3 regions of the Pseudoxanthomonas fibrivorans genome follow, and region 3 is predicted to be linked to each of the others. Evidence: predicted binding sites of a transcription regulator. Region 3 holds the regulator's gene; each other region holds the start of a gene.
What was found. Region 3 encodes FliA, which starts transcription of late flagellar genes. Its sites were predicted from a motif close to TAAAGTTTNNCNNNCNNNGGCCGATAA; they were not measured.
Positions count from the first base shown of each region.

Region 1 (5,284 bases), 130 kb from region 3:
TGGGTGGCGTTGTCCGCGCGCGGGCGGAACTCGCCGTAGCCGACCATGGCCAGGCGTTCCTGGGCCACGCCCTGGCTGGCGAACAGGTGCACCACGCTGGCCGCGCGCGCGGCCGACAGCTCCCAGTTGGACGGGAACACCACCGTGTTGATCGGCTGGTTGTCGGTGTAGCCCTCGACCCGGACCGGGTTCGGGGTGTCGTGCAGCACCGCGGCGAGCTTGGACAGCACGCCGCGGGCGGAGAGGTCCAGCGTGGCCGAGCCGGTGTCGAACAGGATGTCGCTGTTGATCTCCACTTCCAGCCACAGGTCCGAGCGCTTGATCGTGATCAGCCTGGCTTCGACCAGCGAAGCCAGCGCGCCTTCCATCTGGGTGGCGATCTCGCCGAGCTGGCGGCGGGCGCGGCGCACGGCCTCGGTGCTGGTGACGTCCATCGGCTGGCCGGTGCGCATGTGCGAGGCCAGCGCCGGCAACAGGGTGGGGTTGGGGGCGGGCGAGGGCGCCGACGGGCCCTGCTTGGCGCCGGACTTGATCGGCGAGGGGCGGTCGAAATCGGCGCCCTGCAGCTGGTGGTTGCCGACCTGCACCGGGTTGATCGTGCGCGGCGCGCCGCCGAAGGCCGCGGTGAGCGCGTCGGCCATGACCCGGTACTTGCCTTCGTTGACCGAGGAGATCGCGTACATGACCACGAAGAAGGCCAGCAGCAGCGTCATCAGGTCGGCGTAGGGGATCGCCCACGCCTCGTGGTTGCCGTGTTCCTCGTGCTTCTTCTTGCGCGCCATCGCCTGCGGGCCTCAGTGCAGGAAGCCGGCGAGCTTGGACTCGATGTTGCGCGGGTTCTCGCCCTGGGCGATCGCGATCAGGCCCTCGATGATCATCTCGCGCTCGCCGGTGCGGCGGGCGATGACGCTCTTGAGCTTGGACGCCACCGGCAGGAAGAACAGGTTGGCCGAGGCGATGCCGTAGATGGTCGCGGTGAACGCGGCGGCGATGCCGTGGCCGAGCTTGCTCGGGTCGGCGAGGTTCTTCATCACCGCGATCAGGCCGAACACCGCGCCGATGATGCCCAGGGTCGGGGCGTAGATGCCCATGCCCTCGAACACCTTGGCCGCGGCCAGGTCCTGGTGTTCCTGGCCATCCAGGTCGATTTCCAGCATGTGCCGGATCTGTTCGGGCTCGACGCCGTCCACCAGCATCTGCAGGCCCTTCTTCAGGAACGGGTCGCCCTGTTCGGCCACCTGCTGCTCCAGCCCGAGCAGGCCCTGGCGACGGGCGATGTTGCTCCATTCCAGGATCTGCGCCATCAGCGCCTCGCGGTCGGCGGCCGGCGGCTTCATCACCCAGCCGGCGATGCGCAGGGCGCGCTTGAACACGGCGGGCGGGGTGTGGACGAAGATTGCCGCGATCGTGCCCAGGATCACGATCACGAACGCGGCAGACGACCACAGGGAGCCGAGGCCGGCGCCCTTGAGGATGCTTCCGCCGACCAGCGCGACCAGTGCCAGCAGCAGACCGACGAGGCTGAGGATGTCCATGGACCTCCGTATCGGCCCGATGTGAACGGACTTGAATCCCCCGGCCACGGCGCGCTTCGCGGTACCCTTGCCGCCAGCGCCCCGCGGGCGAAGGACAGGAAGGAATCCGCCATGTTGATGCCGTTGCGATGCCGGTGCGGCCAGGTCCGGGGCGAGCTCGACCTCGCCGGCGCCCATGCGCGGGCGACCTGCTACTGCCGTGACTGCCAGGCGTTCGCGCGTTTCCTCGGCGGCGACGGGCTGCTCGATGCGCGCGGCGGGACCGACGTGGTGGCCTCCGCCCCCGACGCGGTCCGGATCACCGCCGGCATCGAGCAGGTGGCCTGCATGTCGATGAGCCCCAGGGGGCTGCTGCGCTGGTATGCCGCCTGCTGCCGCACGCCCCTGGCCAACACCTCGCGCGATGCGAAGCTGTACTACACCGGCCTGGTGGCCGCGTGCCTGGATGCGGCCCCCGCGGCCGTCGACGAGGCGCTGGGCCCGCGCGACCGGATCGTGGCCAATGCGGGCTCGGCCACCGCGCCGGTCGAGTCGTCGATGCTGCGCTTCCTGGCCGGCGGCGTGCGCATCTTCGGCCCGGTCATCGGCGCGAGGCTGCGGGGCCGGCGCGCCGGGGCACCGTTCTTCGATGCGCAGGGCCGGCCGCTGCGCGAGCCGGAGGTCGTCAGCCGCGAGCGGCGCCAGGCCCTGCAGCGTGGCGGGCCGGCGGGCGCCTAGCGTCCGCTGTCCCGGATCCAGGCGGCGGCCGCGCGCCCCGCGCGCAGGCCGCTGGCGAAGCAGGCGGTGAGCAGGTAGCCGCCGGTCGGTGCTTCCCAGTCCAGCATTTCTCCGGCGCAGAACACGCCGGGCAGGGCGGTCGCCATCAGGGCATGGTCCAGCGCTTCCAGGCGCACGCCGCCGCCGCTGCTGATCGCCTCGTCCACCGGGCGCGGCGCGCGCAGCACCAGCGGCAATCGCTTCAGCGCATCCGCGACCCGGTCCATGTCGGCCAGCGCGTCCGCGGGCAGGACTTCCCTCAGCAGCGCCGCCTTGACCCCGTCCACCGCCGCCTGCCGGCGCAGGTGCTCGCTGAGGCTGCGACCGTCGCGGGGCTTGGCCAGGTCGCGACGCAGGCGCTGCGCATCGCGGCCGGGGACCAGGTCCAGCCACAGGGTGGTGGCGCCGTCGCGGGCGATGGCATCGCGCAGCGGCACCGACAGGGCGTAAACCAGGCTGCCCTCGATGCCGCCGGCGGTAGCCACGCATTCGCCCTGCAGCGCATGCTCCGTGCCGCCGGCGTCGCGCCAGTGGGCGACCACCGGCCGGACCGGGGCGCCGGCGTGGCGCCCGGCGAAGTGGGGACTCCAGCCGACGTCGAACCCGCAGTTGCTCGGCACCAGCGGCGCGACGTCGACGCCGCGCTCCCGCAGCAGGCCGACCCAGCCGCCATCGGACCCCAGCTGCGGCCAGCTCGCACCACCCAGGGCGAGCACCGTGGCCGCGGCATGCACCACGCGCCCGCCCTCGGGGGTGTCGAACAGCAGCGCACCCGCATCGTCCCAGCCGCGCCAGCGATGCTGGACGTGGAAGCGCACGCCCTGGTCCCTGAGCCGGCGCACCCAGCCGCGCAGCAGTGGCGCGGCCTTGCGGTCCAGCGGGAACACGCGGTCGGAGCTGCCGACGTAGGTGTCCACCCCCAGGCCGCGGGCCCAGGCGCGCAGGTCGTCGGGCGCGAAGTCCCGCAGCCACCCGGCCACGTCGCCCTCGCGCGGCCCGAAGCGGCGTGCGAAGCCCGGCATCGGCTCGGCGTGGGTCAGGTTCAGTCCGCCCTTGCCGGCAATCAGGAACTTGCGCCCGACCGAGCCCTTGCCCTCGAACAGGTCCACGTCCACGCCGGTGGCGCGGGCCGCTTCGGCGGCCATCAGGCCGGCCGGGCCGCCGCCGACGATGGCCACGCCAGGCAGGCGGGCGGCCACGGCTGGAGCGTGCGGGACCGGGGGCATGGCGTTCAGCGGGGCGTGACGTCGAGCAGTTCGACCTCGAACACCAGCGAGGCGTTCGGCGGGATCACGCCGCCCGCGCCCTTGCGTCCATAGGCCAGGGCCGACGGGATCAGCAGCGTGCGCCGGCCGCCCACGTGCATCCCCGCCACGCCGTCGTCCCAGCCGCGGATGACCTGGCCGGCGCCGAGCAGGAAGGTGAACGGCTCGCCGCGGTCGCGCGAGCTGTCGAACTTCTCGCCGCGCCGGTCGGGCGCGTGCTGGTCGTAGAGCCAGCCGGTGTAGTGCACGGTGACATCGCTGCCCGGCGAGGCGAGCGCGCCGGTGCCGACCGCATCGTCGATCCGCTGCAGTTCGGCCACGCTGCCGCCAGGCGGGATCGCATCGCTGCCCGGACCACAGGCGGACAGCAGGAGGGCGACGGACAGGCAGAGCAGGGCGGGCAGGCGGGACATGGATGATCCGGGGTTCGCGCGGGCGGCAAGGGTAACCGATGCGTCGCCCCGTTCCGGCACGGCGTTTATGATCGCGGGCATGGCCAAATTGCTGTTCAACCTGCGCAACGTGCCGGACGACGAAGCCGACGAGGTGCGCCAGCTGCTGACCGCGCACGGCGTGGACTGGTACGAGACCCGGCCGGGACCGTGGGGAATATCCACCGGCGCGCTGTGGCTGGAGGATGCGTCGGCCTATCCGGAGGCGCGACGCCTGCTCGACGCCTACCAGGACACGCGCCGCGAGCGGGCGCGGGACGATGCGCGCCTGCATGGGCGCGAAAGCTTCCTCGAACTGCTGGCGCGGCGCCCCGGGTACGTGCTGCCGCGGCTGCTGGCGATCGTGGCGATCGTTGCGCTGGTGCTGGCGCTGCCCTGGCTGCTGTTGCGCTGACCGGGCCGGCGGCGGGCGCCCCGTACAATGGCGGCATGCTCAATGTCGCCGCCTACCACTTCACCGCCCTCGACGACCCCGGAGGGCTGGCCGACCGCCTGCGGCAGGCCGCCGCCGAAGCCGACCTCAAGGGCACGATCCTGCTGGCGGCCGAAGGCATCAACCTGTTCCTGGCCGGCGCGGACGACGCCGTGCGCGGGTTCGTCGACGGGCTGCGCGTGGACCCGCGCTTTGCCGGGATGCAGGCCAGGTACAGCCACAGTGCGGCGGTCCCGTTCGCCCAGCTGAAGGTCAAGGTCAAGCCGGAGATCATCAGCTTCCGCCATCCGGCGGCCACCCCGCTGGCCAGCGGCGAACGCGCCCCGGCGGTCGATCCGCCGACCCTGGCGCGCTGGCTGGCGCAGGGCGCGCGCGACGACGAGGGCAGGCCGGTGGTCCTGCTCGATACCCGCAATGCGCAGGAAGTCGAACACGGCAGCTTTTCCGGTGCGCTGACCCTGCCGATCACGCGCTTCACCGAGCTGCCCGGGGCGCTGGCCCCGCATCGCGAGGCCCTGCGCGGGGCGACGGTGGTGAGCTTCTGCACCGGCGGCATCCGCTGCGAGAAGGCGGCGCTGTGGATGCGCCAGGATGGAATGGACAACGTCCTGCAGCTGGAGGGCGGAATCCTCGGCTATTTCGAACAGGTCGGCGGGCTGGGTTACGAGGGCCGCTGCTTCGTGTTCGACGGGCGCATCGCCCTCGATCCGCAGCTGCGATCGCTGGCCGGCTGAGGTCCGGCGGCACGCGCGGGCACGTCCCGTGAAAAAATTCACGCCGAAGGCTTGCGCATCCCGAAAAGCCTGAATACAATTTCGCTCCTCAGCTCGTGGGGCCATAGCT
Region 1 is NZ_JBGNUG010000001.1:829,873-835,156, forward strand. Features, by position in the region: gene motD (flagellar motor protein MotD) at 1-782, opposite strand, end outside; gene ACA089_RS03875 (flagellar motor protein) at 795-1,535, opposite strand; gene ACA089_RS03880 (DUF6151 family protein) at 1,647-2,252, shown strand; gene ACA089_RS03885 (TIGR03862 family flavoprotein) at 2,249-3,517, opposite strand; gene ACA089_RS03890 (FKBP-type peptidyl-prolyl cis-trans isomerase) at 3,523-3,960, opposite strand; gene ACA089_RS03895 (DUF6164 family protein) at 4,049-4,402, shown strand; gene ACA089_RS03900 (sulfurtransferase) at 4,438-5,175, shown strand; tRNA gene ACA089_RS03905 (tRNA-Ala) at 5,273-5,284, shown strand, end outside.
Region 1: the regulator FliA is predicted to act here: its motif matches at 1,544-1,570, upstream of ACA089_RS03875 (flagellar motor protein).

Region 2 (5,284 bases), 140 kb from region 3:
GCATCTGCGAATGCCGGTCCAGGCGTTCGACGAAGGCGCGGCTGAAGCCGCCGGGGATGTGCTGGGTCAGGACGATCGCCGGGGCATCCGGCGGCATCTGTTCCAGGACCACGCGGATCGCCTCGGTGCCGCCCGCCGACGCGCCGATCGCGATCAGCCGGTCGGTGGTGCGGAAGCGCGCGGCGGTGGCCACGGGGGCCCGCGCCGGCAACGCCTCGAGCTTCTGCGCCGGCCTGGCCAGCGGCTGCACCCGCGCACGCGCGGCCGCCTTGACCTTGGCGACGATCTCGGCGCCGTACTCGCCCAGGCCGCGGGCCACGTCGAGCTTGGGCTTGGTGACGAAGTCCACCGCGCCCAGGGCCAGCGCCTGCAGGGTGATCTCGGCGCCGCGCTCGGTCAGCGAGGACACCATCAGGACCGGCATCGGCCGCAGGCGCATGATGTTCTCGAGGAACGCCAGGCCGTCCATGCGCGGCATCTCGACGTCCAGGGTCAGCACGTCCGGATTGAGCCGCTTGATCTTCTCGCGCGCCAGCAGCGGATCGGCGGCGGAGCCCACCACCTCGATCTCCGGGTCGCCGGACAGCAGTTCGGTGAGGATCTGCCGCACCACCGCCGAATCGTCGACCACCAGTACCTTGATCCTCGCCATCAGAACAGCTCCACGCCGCCGCTGACCGGCGTGCGCGACAGGCGCTGCCGGACCGCCGATTCGGCGGCCACGACCTCGGCGTCATGCGCATGCGGCAGGCGGTTGACCATCACCTTGCCGGTCTGCGGAAAGAAGAACACCTTGCGCGGGTGGATCCCGCGCAGGTCCTCGGCCACCACCTGGATGCGCTCGGCGGCCAGGTAGGCCATCACGAACTCCGCGTTGCGGGTGCCGACCGGATTGCTGGTGAAGCCCTTGAGCACGTTGGCGCCGCCGAACACCTTGGCCTCCAGGCGCTTGCGGCTGGCGCCGCGCTTGAGCAGCTCGTTGATCAGCACTTCCATCGCGTAGCTGCCGTAGCGCGCCGGGGCGCCGTCGCCGGTGTTGCCGTCCGGCAGCAGGAAGTGGTTCATGCCACCCAGCTGCAGCATCGGGTCGCGGATGCAGGCGGCCACGCACGAGCCGAGCACGGTCACCAGCGCGGTGCCGTCGTCGACCACCAGGTACTGGGTCGGCAGCAGCTTGGCCGCGGGCACCTTGAACTGCGGGTCGCGATAGCGCATCACGTCGTCCGCGTGCAGCGCAGCTCCGCTCATGCGCGCACCGCCGGGTTGCGCCGGTACAGGGTGCGGCCGCACGGCTGGATCAGGTCCGCCGCATGCAGGTAGTTCTCCGAGTGGCCCGTGTAGAGCAGGCTGCCGCCATCCATCTGCGTGACCAGCCGCGACAGGATCCCGCGCTGGGTCGGCTTGTCGAAGTAGATCATCACGTTGCGGCAGAAGATCGCCGAGAACGGGCCGCCGACGTCGTAGCGTGGCGCGAGCAGGTTCAGCGGCCGGAACTCGATCAGCGCCTGCAGGGCCGGGTTGACCCGGCAGCGGCCCTCGTTCGGGCCGGTGCCGCGCTGGAAGTAGCGCCGGCGCGTGTCTTCGTCCAGCCCGGAGATGCGGTCCACGCCGTAGACGCCGCGCTGCGCGGTCGCCAGCACCTGGGTGTCGATGTCGGTGGCGAGGATGCGCACCGGCGGGGTGAGCGTGCCGAACGCCTCGCAGGCGGTGATCGCCATCGAGTACGGCTCCTCGCCGGTGGAGGCCGCGCAGGACCACAGGCGCAGCAGGCCGGCGCCGGACAGGTCGCGCAGCTGCGCATGCAGGCGCTCGAAGTGGTGCGGTTCGCGGAAGAACGCGGTGAGGTTGGTGGTCAGCGCGTTGGTGAACGCCTGCCACTCCGGGTGGTCGGGGCTGGCCTCGAGCTGGTCGAGGTAGGCGGCGAAGTCGTTCATGCCCAGCGCCCGCAGGCGCCGCGAGAGGCGACCGTAGACCATGTCGCGCTTGCCCGGCGCCAGCGCGATCCCGGCACTGGCGTGGATCATCTGGCAGACCCGGCGGAAATCGCGGTCGGAGAACGGGAACTCGCGGTGGTCCGTGGGCGGATGCGGGAGGTGGGTGGCGCTCATCTCGGGTCCGGGTGGAAGGGCGGCGCGGCCGTGCGGGAGCATCCCGCTGCTGGAAATATCGGCGCGCGGCGGCGGAAGTTGATGCCGTGCACGCGGGCGCCGGCACGGGGCACGGCGTAAAAAAAAGCCCCGGCGACATGCCGGGGCTCGAATTGCCGCAACTGGAACAGGATCAGAACTCGGCCCAGTCGGCCTCGTTCAGGATGGTGGCGGTGTTGCCGGCCGGACGCGGCGCGGCCGGCCGGCTGGCGGCCTTGCGCGCCGGGAACGCGACCGTGGTGGCCTGCGCGGGGGCCGGCGGCGCCGCGGCCGCGACGCTGCCTTCCTCGATCCGGAACACGGCGATGGCCTGGGCCAGGCCGGCGGACTGTTCCTCCATGGCTCGCGCGGCAGCGGTGGCTTCCTCCACCAGCGCCGCGTTCTGCTGGGTCGTCTCGTCCATCTGCACGATGGTCTGGTTGACCTGCTCGATGCCCGCGGCCTGCTCCTGCGAGGCAGCCGAGATCTCGGCCATGATGTCGGTCACCCGCTGCACCGAGGCCACGATCTCGCCCATGGTCTTGCCGGCCTGGTCGGCCAGCGCGGCGCCATTGGCGACCTTGCCGGTGGAGTCCTCGATCAGGCTCTTGATCTCCTTGGCGGCCGTCGCCGAGCGCTGGGCCAGGGAGCGCACCTCGGTGGCGACCACCGCGAAACCGCGGCCCTGTTCGCCGGCCCGGGCCGCTTCCACGGCCGCGTTCAGGGCCAGGATGTTGGTCTGGAAGGCGATGCCGTCGATCACCGAGATGATGTCGGCGATCTTGCGCGAGGAGGCCTGGATGTCGGCCATGGTGGTGACGACCTGGCCGACGACCTGGCCGCCCTGGGAGGCGACGGAGGCCGCGCCGACCGCCAGCTGGTTGGCCTGGCGGGCGTGGTCGGCGTTCTGCTTGACGGTGGAGGTCAGCTCCTCCATCGAGGCGGCGGTCTCCTCCAGGTTGGCGGCCTGCTGCTCGGTGCGGCGGGACAGGTCGTTGTTGCCCGACGCGATCTCGGTGGAGGCGGTGGAGATGGCCGCCGAGGCGCCCTGGATGCGGCCGACGATGGAGGTCAGCTGCGCGGCGGTGGCATTGGCGTCGTCGCGCATGCGGGCGAACACGCCGTGGAAGTCGCCTTCCATCCGCGCGGTCAGGTCGCCCTGCGACAGCGAGGTCAGCAGGCGCGAGACCTCCGACAGGCTGACGGAATTGGCCTCGAGCAGCGTGTTCAGCTGCTGGGCCAGCTGCAGCAGGAATCCTTCCTTGCCCTCGGTGTCGATCCGGCCGGACAGGTCGCCCGCCGCGGCGGCCTGCACGATCCGCGCCACTTCCTGCTCGGTGTGCACTTCGTTGGTGCGGTCGCGCCATTCGCAGACGGTGCCCACGCTTTCACCGTTGGCATCGCGGATGACCGAGATGTTCTGGGCGAAGCAGGCGGTGCCGTACTGCATCTCGCGCTGGCCGCGGCCATCCCGCTCCAGGCGCGCCAGGAACTCGGCCGGGACCTTGCCGCCGTGCTCGAGGACGGTGACGGGCTGGCCCACCAGTGGACGCTGCGGATCGATCTCCGGCAGCGCGGTGACGATCTGCTCCGCGTACCCGTCGAGCATGTCGCGCAGCGCGGGGTTGGTGTAGACCACGTCCAGGTCGCGGTCGGTGATGATCAGGCCGATCGAGGAGCTGTCCAGCGCGGTGCGCACGCGCAGGTTCTCGCTGGCGACCTTCTGGTCGCGCTCGGTCCGCTCGCGCAGGTCGTGCTGCATGCGCTGCATCGCCTTGAGCAGGTCGCCGATCTCGTCCTCCCGGGAGGTGTCGATCCGGCTGTCGAGCTTGCCGCCGGCGACGTCGTGCGCCACGCCGACCGCCTCGCGCATGGCCTGGGTCAGGCCGCGGGCCAGCAGCCATGCGATGGCCAGGCCGCCGCCGATGCCGGCGAGCAGCATGATCACGATCAGCGACGCCGATGCGGCATAGGCCGAGCTGGCTTCCTCGCCGGCCGTGGTCGCCTGGCGGTCGGCCTCCGCGATCAGGTCGCCGACCACCCCCGTGGTCGCGCTGTGCAGCTGGAAGGTCTCGCCGAGGAAGGTGTCGATGGCGTCGTCCGGAAGCTCCAGGTCGACCATCTCGTTGACCGAATCGTAGGACCCCTTGGCCGCGGCCCAGGCGGCGACGAACTTCTCGTGGAGCTTGCGCTCCTCCGCGGTGGTGATGAGCTTCTTGTACTCGGCCGAGGTGGCCTCGATCCTCGCCGCGATCTCGCCCGATTCCTTGCGCGCGTCCTGCTTGACCGCCTCGCTCGCGCGGGTCAGCCCGCGATAGGAGGAGATGCGGAACTCGCCCAGCAGCGAGCGCAGTTCGGCGGCCGTGGACACCGAATCCATGGAGTTGCCCGCAAGGTGCGTGGTCGCGCGGTTGAGCGAGGCGAGCCCGTAATAGGCGCCTACGCCCTGGACCACCATCAGGACCAGCACGACCCCGAACGCGAGCATGAGCTTGGGCGAGAGCTTGAGGTTCTTCAGCCGATGCATGAAACGATTCCCCCGGTACATGGCAACAGGACCGGCCCGGGCGCGGCGGGCGCCCGGGCCACCGCGATCACTTGATGGTCGCGAGCTTGATGTTCGACGGCGAGGTCACCGCGATTTCGGCGCGGCTGGCGTCGCGCTGGATGGTGCCGATCACGCAGACGTCCCGGCCCTCGAGTTCCTCCGGGGTCGGCTTGAACTTGTTGCGCTGGTCGCCGGGGATGCGGGCGGAGAAGGTGTGGCGCGGGAAGGCGCCGCCCATGTACAGGAAGGTCGGTTCGCCCTCGGAGTTCTGCGCGTAGCGGGTCTTCTCGACCTTGCCGCAGACCATGCCTTCCTTGCCGACGAAGCGCGGGGCCTGGTCGGCGGGAATGGCGTCGGCGGCCAGCGCGGCCAGCGGGGCGCCGGCCATCAGCGCGGCGAGGGTCAGCATGCGGAACGTCGGCTTCATATCGGTACTCCAGTGCGAAAGGTGGGCGCGGGCGAAGGCCCCGTACGGTGCCTATCGGCGCGGGGCCATGGAACTTGAGCGGTTCAGGCGGCGGCTTCGAGCGCGGGGCCGTTGCCGAGGTCGGCGCTGTCGAGCAGGGTCTCGATGTCGAGCAGGATCAGCATCCGCTCGTCCAGGGTGCCG
Region 2 is NZ_JBGNUG010000001.1:816,480-821,763, forward strand. Features, by position in the region: gene ACA089_RS03805 (protein-glutamate methylesterase/protein-glutamine glutaminase) at 1-652, opposite strand, end outside; gene cheD (chemoreceptor glutamine deamidase CheD) at 652-1,248, opposite strand; gene ACA089_RS03815 (CheR family methyltransferase) at 1,245-2,108, opposite strand; gene ACA089_RS03820 (methyl-accepting chemotaxis protein) at 2,281-4,653, opposite strand; gene ACA089_RS03825 (hypothetical protein) at 4,721-5,101, opposite strand; gene ACA089_RS03830 (chemotaxis protein CheW) at 5,185-5,284, opposite strand, start outside.
Region 2: the regulator FliA is predicted to act here: its motif matches at 2,164-2,190, upstream of ACA089_RS03815 (CheR family methyltransferase).

Region 3 (5,284 bases):
TCTTCGTCCTTGATGCGCGAGCGCAGGGTCTTGAGCCGGTTGCGCGCCAGCACCAGCTCGCCGATCAGGTTGACGATCGCGTCGAGCCGGCGCGTGTCCACGCGCACGGTCTGTTCGGCCTCGGCCGCCGCGGCCTTGGGCGGGGCGGCGGCAGGCCTGGGCGCGGCCGGCGGGGCCTGGGTGCGCGGAGGCGCAGGCGGTGCCGGCGGCGCCGCGACGGCCGAGGCGCCGGGCGCGGCGGCGCCGTGCAGCTGGTCGAGCAGGGCCTCGAATTCGTCGTCGTCGATCATGTCCGGCGCCGCTTTCGCCGGGGCCGGGGGAGCGGCCTGCACGGCGCCGGGCGCGGCGCCGCCATGCAGCTGGTCGAGCAGGGCCTCGAACTCGTCGTCGTCGATCATGCCGGGCGTGGCCGGCGCCGCCACCGGCGCCTTCGCGGCCGCGGCCGCGGCCGGCGCGGGTGCGGCGACCGTGTCCAGGCTGAACTGCGCGATCAGTTCGGCCGGTGCGTGGGCCGGTTCGCTGCCGCCGGCGACCGCGTCGAGCATCGACTGCAGCCAGTCCAGCGAACGCTGCGCGGCGTCGAAATGCTGCGCCTCGAGCGCGGCCTGGCCGGCACGCACGGTGCCGAGGGTTTCCTCGGCGGCGTGGCACAGCTCGACCATCGCGTGGATGCCGAGGAAGCCGGCGCCACCCTTGAGGGTATGGAAGCCGCGGAACACGGCATTGAGCTGGTCGCGGTCGTCCGGCGCATGTTCCAGCGCGACCAGCTGCTCGCCGAGGCGGTCCAGGATCTCCTGTGCCTCGATGATGAAATCCGCCGCGATCTCCGGCGTCACCCCGCTCATGCCACGACTCCCATGGTGTTACAGGCCCAGGTCCGCCAGCAGGGCGTCGGCGTCGTCCTGCGAGACCGCATGCCGGTCCAGGCCGCTGACCGCCGGCCCGGCCAGCGCGGGGCCGGCCGGCTCCTCGCGCGGCGGCAGCCCGAGCGCGGTGAAGCCTTCGTGGACCTTGCGCACGATGCCGGCGACGCGGCGGATGATCTGCCCGGTCAGGTCCTGGTAGCTCTGGGTCAGCCCGATCTCGGTGAGGTTCTGGCGCACGCGGTCCAGCACTTCGTCCTGGCGTGCCGACACGCCCTCGATGCGCACGTCCTCGAGCAGGTCGCGGCACTGGTCCGACAGGTCCAGGGTGCGGTGGGTGGCCTGCTCGGTCATCGCCACCACGTGGTCCAGGCGCGCGCAGGCGTCGTCCAGCTCGGCGGCCTGGCCGTCGTCGCCGGGCAGCCGCGGCAGTTCGCCCAGCGCCTGGCTCAGTTCGCGGGCCAGCCGCCCCAGGCCCTGCACCAGCGGGCGGGTGCGGGCCGAGGCGAGCGCGTCGATCACCGCGCGCATGGCGCTCTCGTCGCCGCGCTCGAGTGCGTCCAGGGCCTCGTGCAGGCGCTGGATCAGCGCGGTCCGCTCGGGCGACACGGCGGCATTGCAGGCCACGGCGCTCATGCGGTGGCCGCCAGGCGCTCGAAGATCTTGCCGAGCTTCTCTTCCAGGGTCTGCGCGGTGAACGGCTTGATGATGTAGCCGTTCACGCCGTTCTGCGCCGCCTCGATGATCTGCTCGCGCTTGGCCTCGGCGGTCACCATCAGCACCGGCAGGGTCTTGAGCTTCTCGTCGGCGCGGATCGCGCGCAGCAGGTCGATGCCGGTCATCCCGGGCATGTTCCAGTCGGTGACCACGAAGTCGAACGGGGCCGCGCGCAGCGCCGCCAGCGCGGTGTGGCCGTCGTCGGCCTCGGCGGTGTTGCTGTAGCCCAGGTCGTTGAGCAGGTTCTTGACGATGCGGCGCATCGTCGAGAAATCGTCAACGATCAGGATGCGCATGTTCTTGTTCACTACGTGCTCCGGTTCTGTGGCTCTGCGGTGGTGCGGGGTGGGGCGGCGGGTGCGCGGCCGGCTATTCGTCTTCCAGGCCGGCGTCGCGCGATTCGTACTGGGACAGGCGGCCGCGCAGGCGCAGCACGGCCTGGCCGTGGATCTGGCAGACCCGCGACTCGCTGACCCCGAGCACGGCGCCGATCTCCTTGAGGTTGAGCTCCTGCTCGTAGTACAGCGACAGCACCAGCTGCTCGCGCTCCGGCAGCAGGCCGATCGCGGCCGCCAGCTCGCGGCCGAAGTCGCTGCGTTCCAGGGTCTGCTGCGGGCTCATGCCGCCGCTGTGGATGGTCACTTCGCCGTGGTCCTCCACGTGCGAGTCCAGGCTCAGGACCTGGCCGCGCGAGGCGTCCTCGAGCAGGCGCATGTACTCCGGCAGCGGCATGTCCAGGTGCGCGGCCACCTCCTGAGGGGTGGCGGCGCGGCCGGTGGACTGCTCGACCTGGCGCATGGCGGAGGCGGCGTCGCGGGCGCGGCGGTGGACCGAGCGCGGCACCCAGTCGCCGCGGCGGATCTCGTCGATCATCGAACCGCGGATGCGGATCGAGGCGTAGGTCTCGAACGAGGCGCCCTGGTCGGGGTCGTAGCTGCGCGAGGCCTCGATCAGGCCGATCATGCCGGCCTGGATCAGGTCGTCGACCTCCACGCTCGCCGGCAGGCGCGCCGCCAGGTGGTGGGCGATGCGGCGCACCAGGTCGGCGTGGCGGGTGACGGCGTCGTCGGCGGCGCTGCGCTGGACGGCGCGGTATTCGGCCAAGGCGTTCATGCCACCGCTCCCTGCCGCGCACCCTGTGCGAGCATCCGGTCGACGAAGAATTCGATGTTGCCGCGCGGGGCGAGCGGCGCTTCCCAGCGCGCCGCGCGCCGCGCGATCTCGGCGATGGCGCGGGCCGAGGGACTGGCGGGGTAGGCGGTGGCGACGGCCTGCTGGCGCTGCACCGCCAGGCGCAGCCAGTCGCACTGCGGCACCGCGCCGAGGAAGTTGAGCGAGACGTCGCCGAGGAAGCGCTCGCACACGCGCGAGAGCTTCTCGTACAGGCCGCGGCCTTCGGCCGGGCTGCGCACCATGTTCGCCACCACCTGGACCCGGTCCACGCCGCGCTCGCGCGACAGGACCTTGATCAGGGCGTAGGCGTCGGTGATCGAGGCCGGTTCGTCGCAGACCACCACCACCGCGTCCTGCGCGGCCTGGCAGAAGGTCAGCACGCTGTCGGTGATGCCGGCGGCGGTGTCGACGATGAGGATGTCCAGGTCGCGCTGCAGGTCGTTGAACACGTTGACCAGGCCCACGTGCTGGGCCGGCTGCAGCTCGGCCATGTGCCGGCGGCCGGAGGCGGCGGGCACCACCAGCATGCCGTTGGGCCCTTCGAGGATGACCTCGTCCAGTTCGCAGCGGCCGGAGACCAGGTCGGCCAGGGTGTGCTGCGGGGACAGGCCCAGCAGCACGTCGACGTTGGCCAGGCCCAGGTCGGCGTCCAGCAGCAGGGTGCGCTTGCCCAGGCCCGCCAGCGAGGCGGCCAGGTTCACCGACAGGTTGGTCTTGCCCACGCCGCCCTTGCCGCCGGTCACGGCGATGCTGCGCACGGCGCGGCCCGGCGTGGCGGTGTTCGGGTTGGCGGGGGCGGGGTTCAAGGCGGCGTGCTCACGCGACGGCATGGTCGTGCTCCGGGATGTTCGGCTTATCGGCCGCGCGCCGCAGATCTTCAAGGCGGAGGACCAGGCTGGCGGCATTGGCGCGGTGGAGGTCGTCGGGGACCCGCTGGCCATCGGTCACCCAGGTCAGCGGCAGCTGGTGGTCGACCACCACCGACAGGGCGCTGCCCAGGCGGCCGGTCTCGTCCAGCTTGGTCAGGACCACGCCCTGCGGGCGGGCGGCGCCGAAGCGGCGCACGACCTCGTCCAGGTCGGCGTAGTGCGAGTTGGCCGGCAGCACCAGCAGGGTCCGCACCTCGCGGGCGGCGCGCAGCCAGTTGAGCTGGTTGGCCAGGGCGCGGTCGCGCTGGCCCAGGCCGGCGGTGTCCACCAGCACCAGCTTGTAGTCCTGCAGGCGCTGCAGCAGCTGGATCAGCGCGGCGTCGCTGTCGGCCTCGTGCACGGCCACGCCCAGCTGGCGGCCGTAGCTGTGCAGCTGTTCGCGGCCGCCGATGCGGGCGGTGTCGGTGGTGACCAGGGCCACGTTGCGCGCGCCGTGTTCGGCGGCGTAGCGGGCGGCGAGCTTGGCGATCGTGGTGGTCTTGCCGGCGCCGGTCGGCCCGACCAGGGCGATCACGCCGCCCTGCTCGAGCGGGTCGACCGGGCACACCGGCAGCCGCCGCGAGACCAGGCCCAGCATCAGGCCGCGGCCGCGGTGGGCGGGGGTGTCGGCGGGCAGTTCCAGCACGGTATCGCGGGTGATGCCGGCGTCGAAGCCGTAGTCCTCCATCAGCTCCATCGCCTGCAGCCGCACCGGCGAGCCGCGCAGGCGCTCGTCGGTCAGGCGGTGCATCTCGCGCTCGATCATCTGCCGCATCTGCGCCAGCTCCTCGCGCATGGCCAGCAGCTGCTCGTCGTTGGCGGGGGTGGCGGGTACCGGCACGGCGGCCAGCGGCGACGGCGCGGGCGCGGCGGCGGGTGCCGGCTCGGCGGGCGCGGGCGCGACCATGGCCGGGGCGTCGGCGATCGGCGCGGGCGCTTCCGGGATGGCGGCGCGTTCGGCCGGCGGCGCGGAGACCGCCAGCGCGGTCGGGGTCGTCAGGGCGGCGGCCATCGCCGCGGCGAAATCCGGTGCCGGGCGGGCCGGTGCCTGCACCTGTACCGGCGGGGCCGGCGGCAGGGCGTCGAGGAACGGATTCGGCCGCGCCGCGATCCGGGCCTCGGCCTGCGCCGCCGCCCGTGCGGCCGCGGCGGTGGCTTCGGCTTCGGCGGCGCGCTGCGCGTCGAGCAGCGCCTTCTGCACCGCGTTCTCGTCGTAGTTGCTGGCGGCGACGATCTCCACGCCCTCGTCGGTGCGGCGGTTGGACAGGATCACCGCGTCCGGGCCGTGCTCGGCGCGGACCATGCGCAGCGCGGTGCGCATGTCGGCGGCGACGAATCGTTTGATCTTCATGACTGCTCCTTACCCGCTACCTGTTCCGTCATCGCTTCAGCTGATCGTGCCGACCAGCTTGAGCCGCTTGTCTTCCGGCACCTCGGTGTAGGCCAGCACCGACAGCGAGGGCACGCTGTGGCGGACCAGCCGCGCAAGCGCGGCGCGCACCGTCGCCGGCACCAGCACCACCGCCGGCTCGCCGCGCGCCTCCTGGCGGCCGGCGCAATCGGCCAGGCTCTGCTGCAACCGCTCGGCCAGGCCGGGCTCCAGCGCGGCGCCGGAAGCGCCTT
Region 3 is NZ_JBGNUG010000001.1:956,963-962,246, reverse strand. Features, by position in the region: gene ACA089_RS04560 (chemotaxis protein CheA) at 1-845, opposite strand, end outside; gene ACA089_RS04555 (protein phosphatase CheZ) at 864-1,499, opposite strand; gene cheY (chemotaxis response regulator CheY) at 1,496-1,888, opposite strand; gene ACA089_RS04545 (RNA polymerase sigma factor FliA) at 1,950-2,693, opposite strand; gene ACA089_RS04540 (P-loop NTPase) at 2,690-3,583, opposite strand; gene flhF (flagellar biosynthesis protein FlhF) at 3,570-5,012, opposite strand; gene flhA (flagellar biosynthesis protein FlhA) at 5,049-5,284, opposite strand, start outside.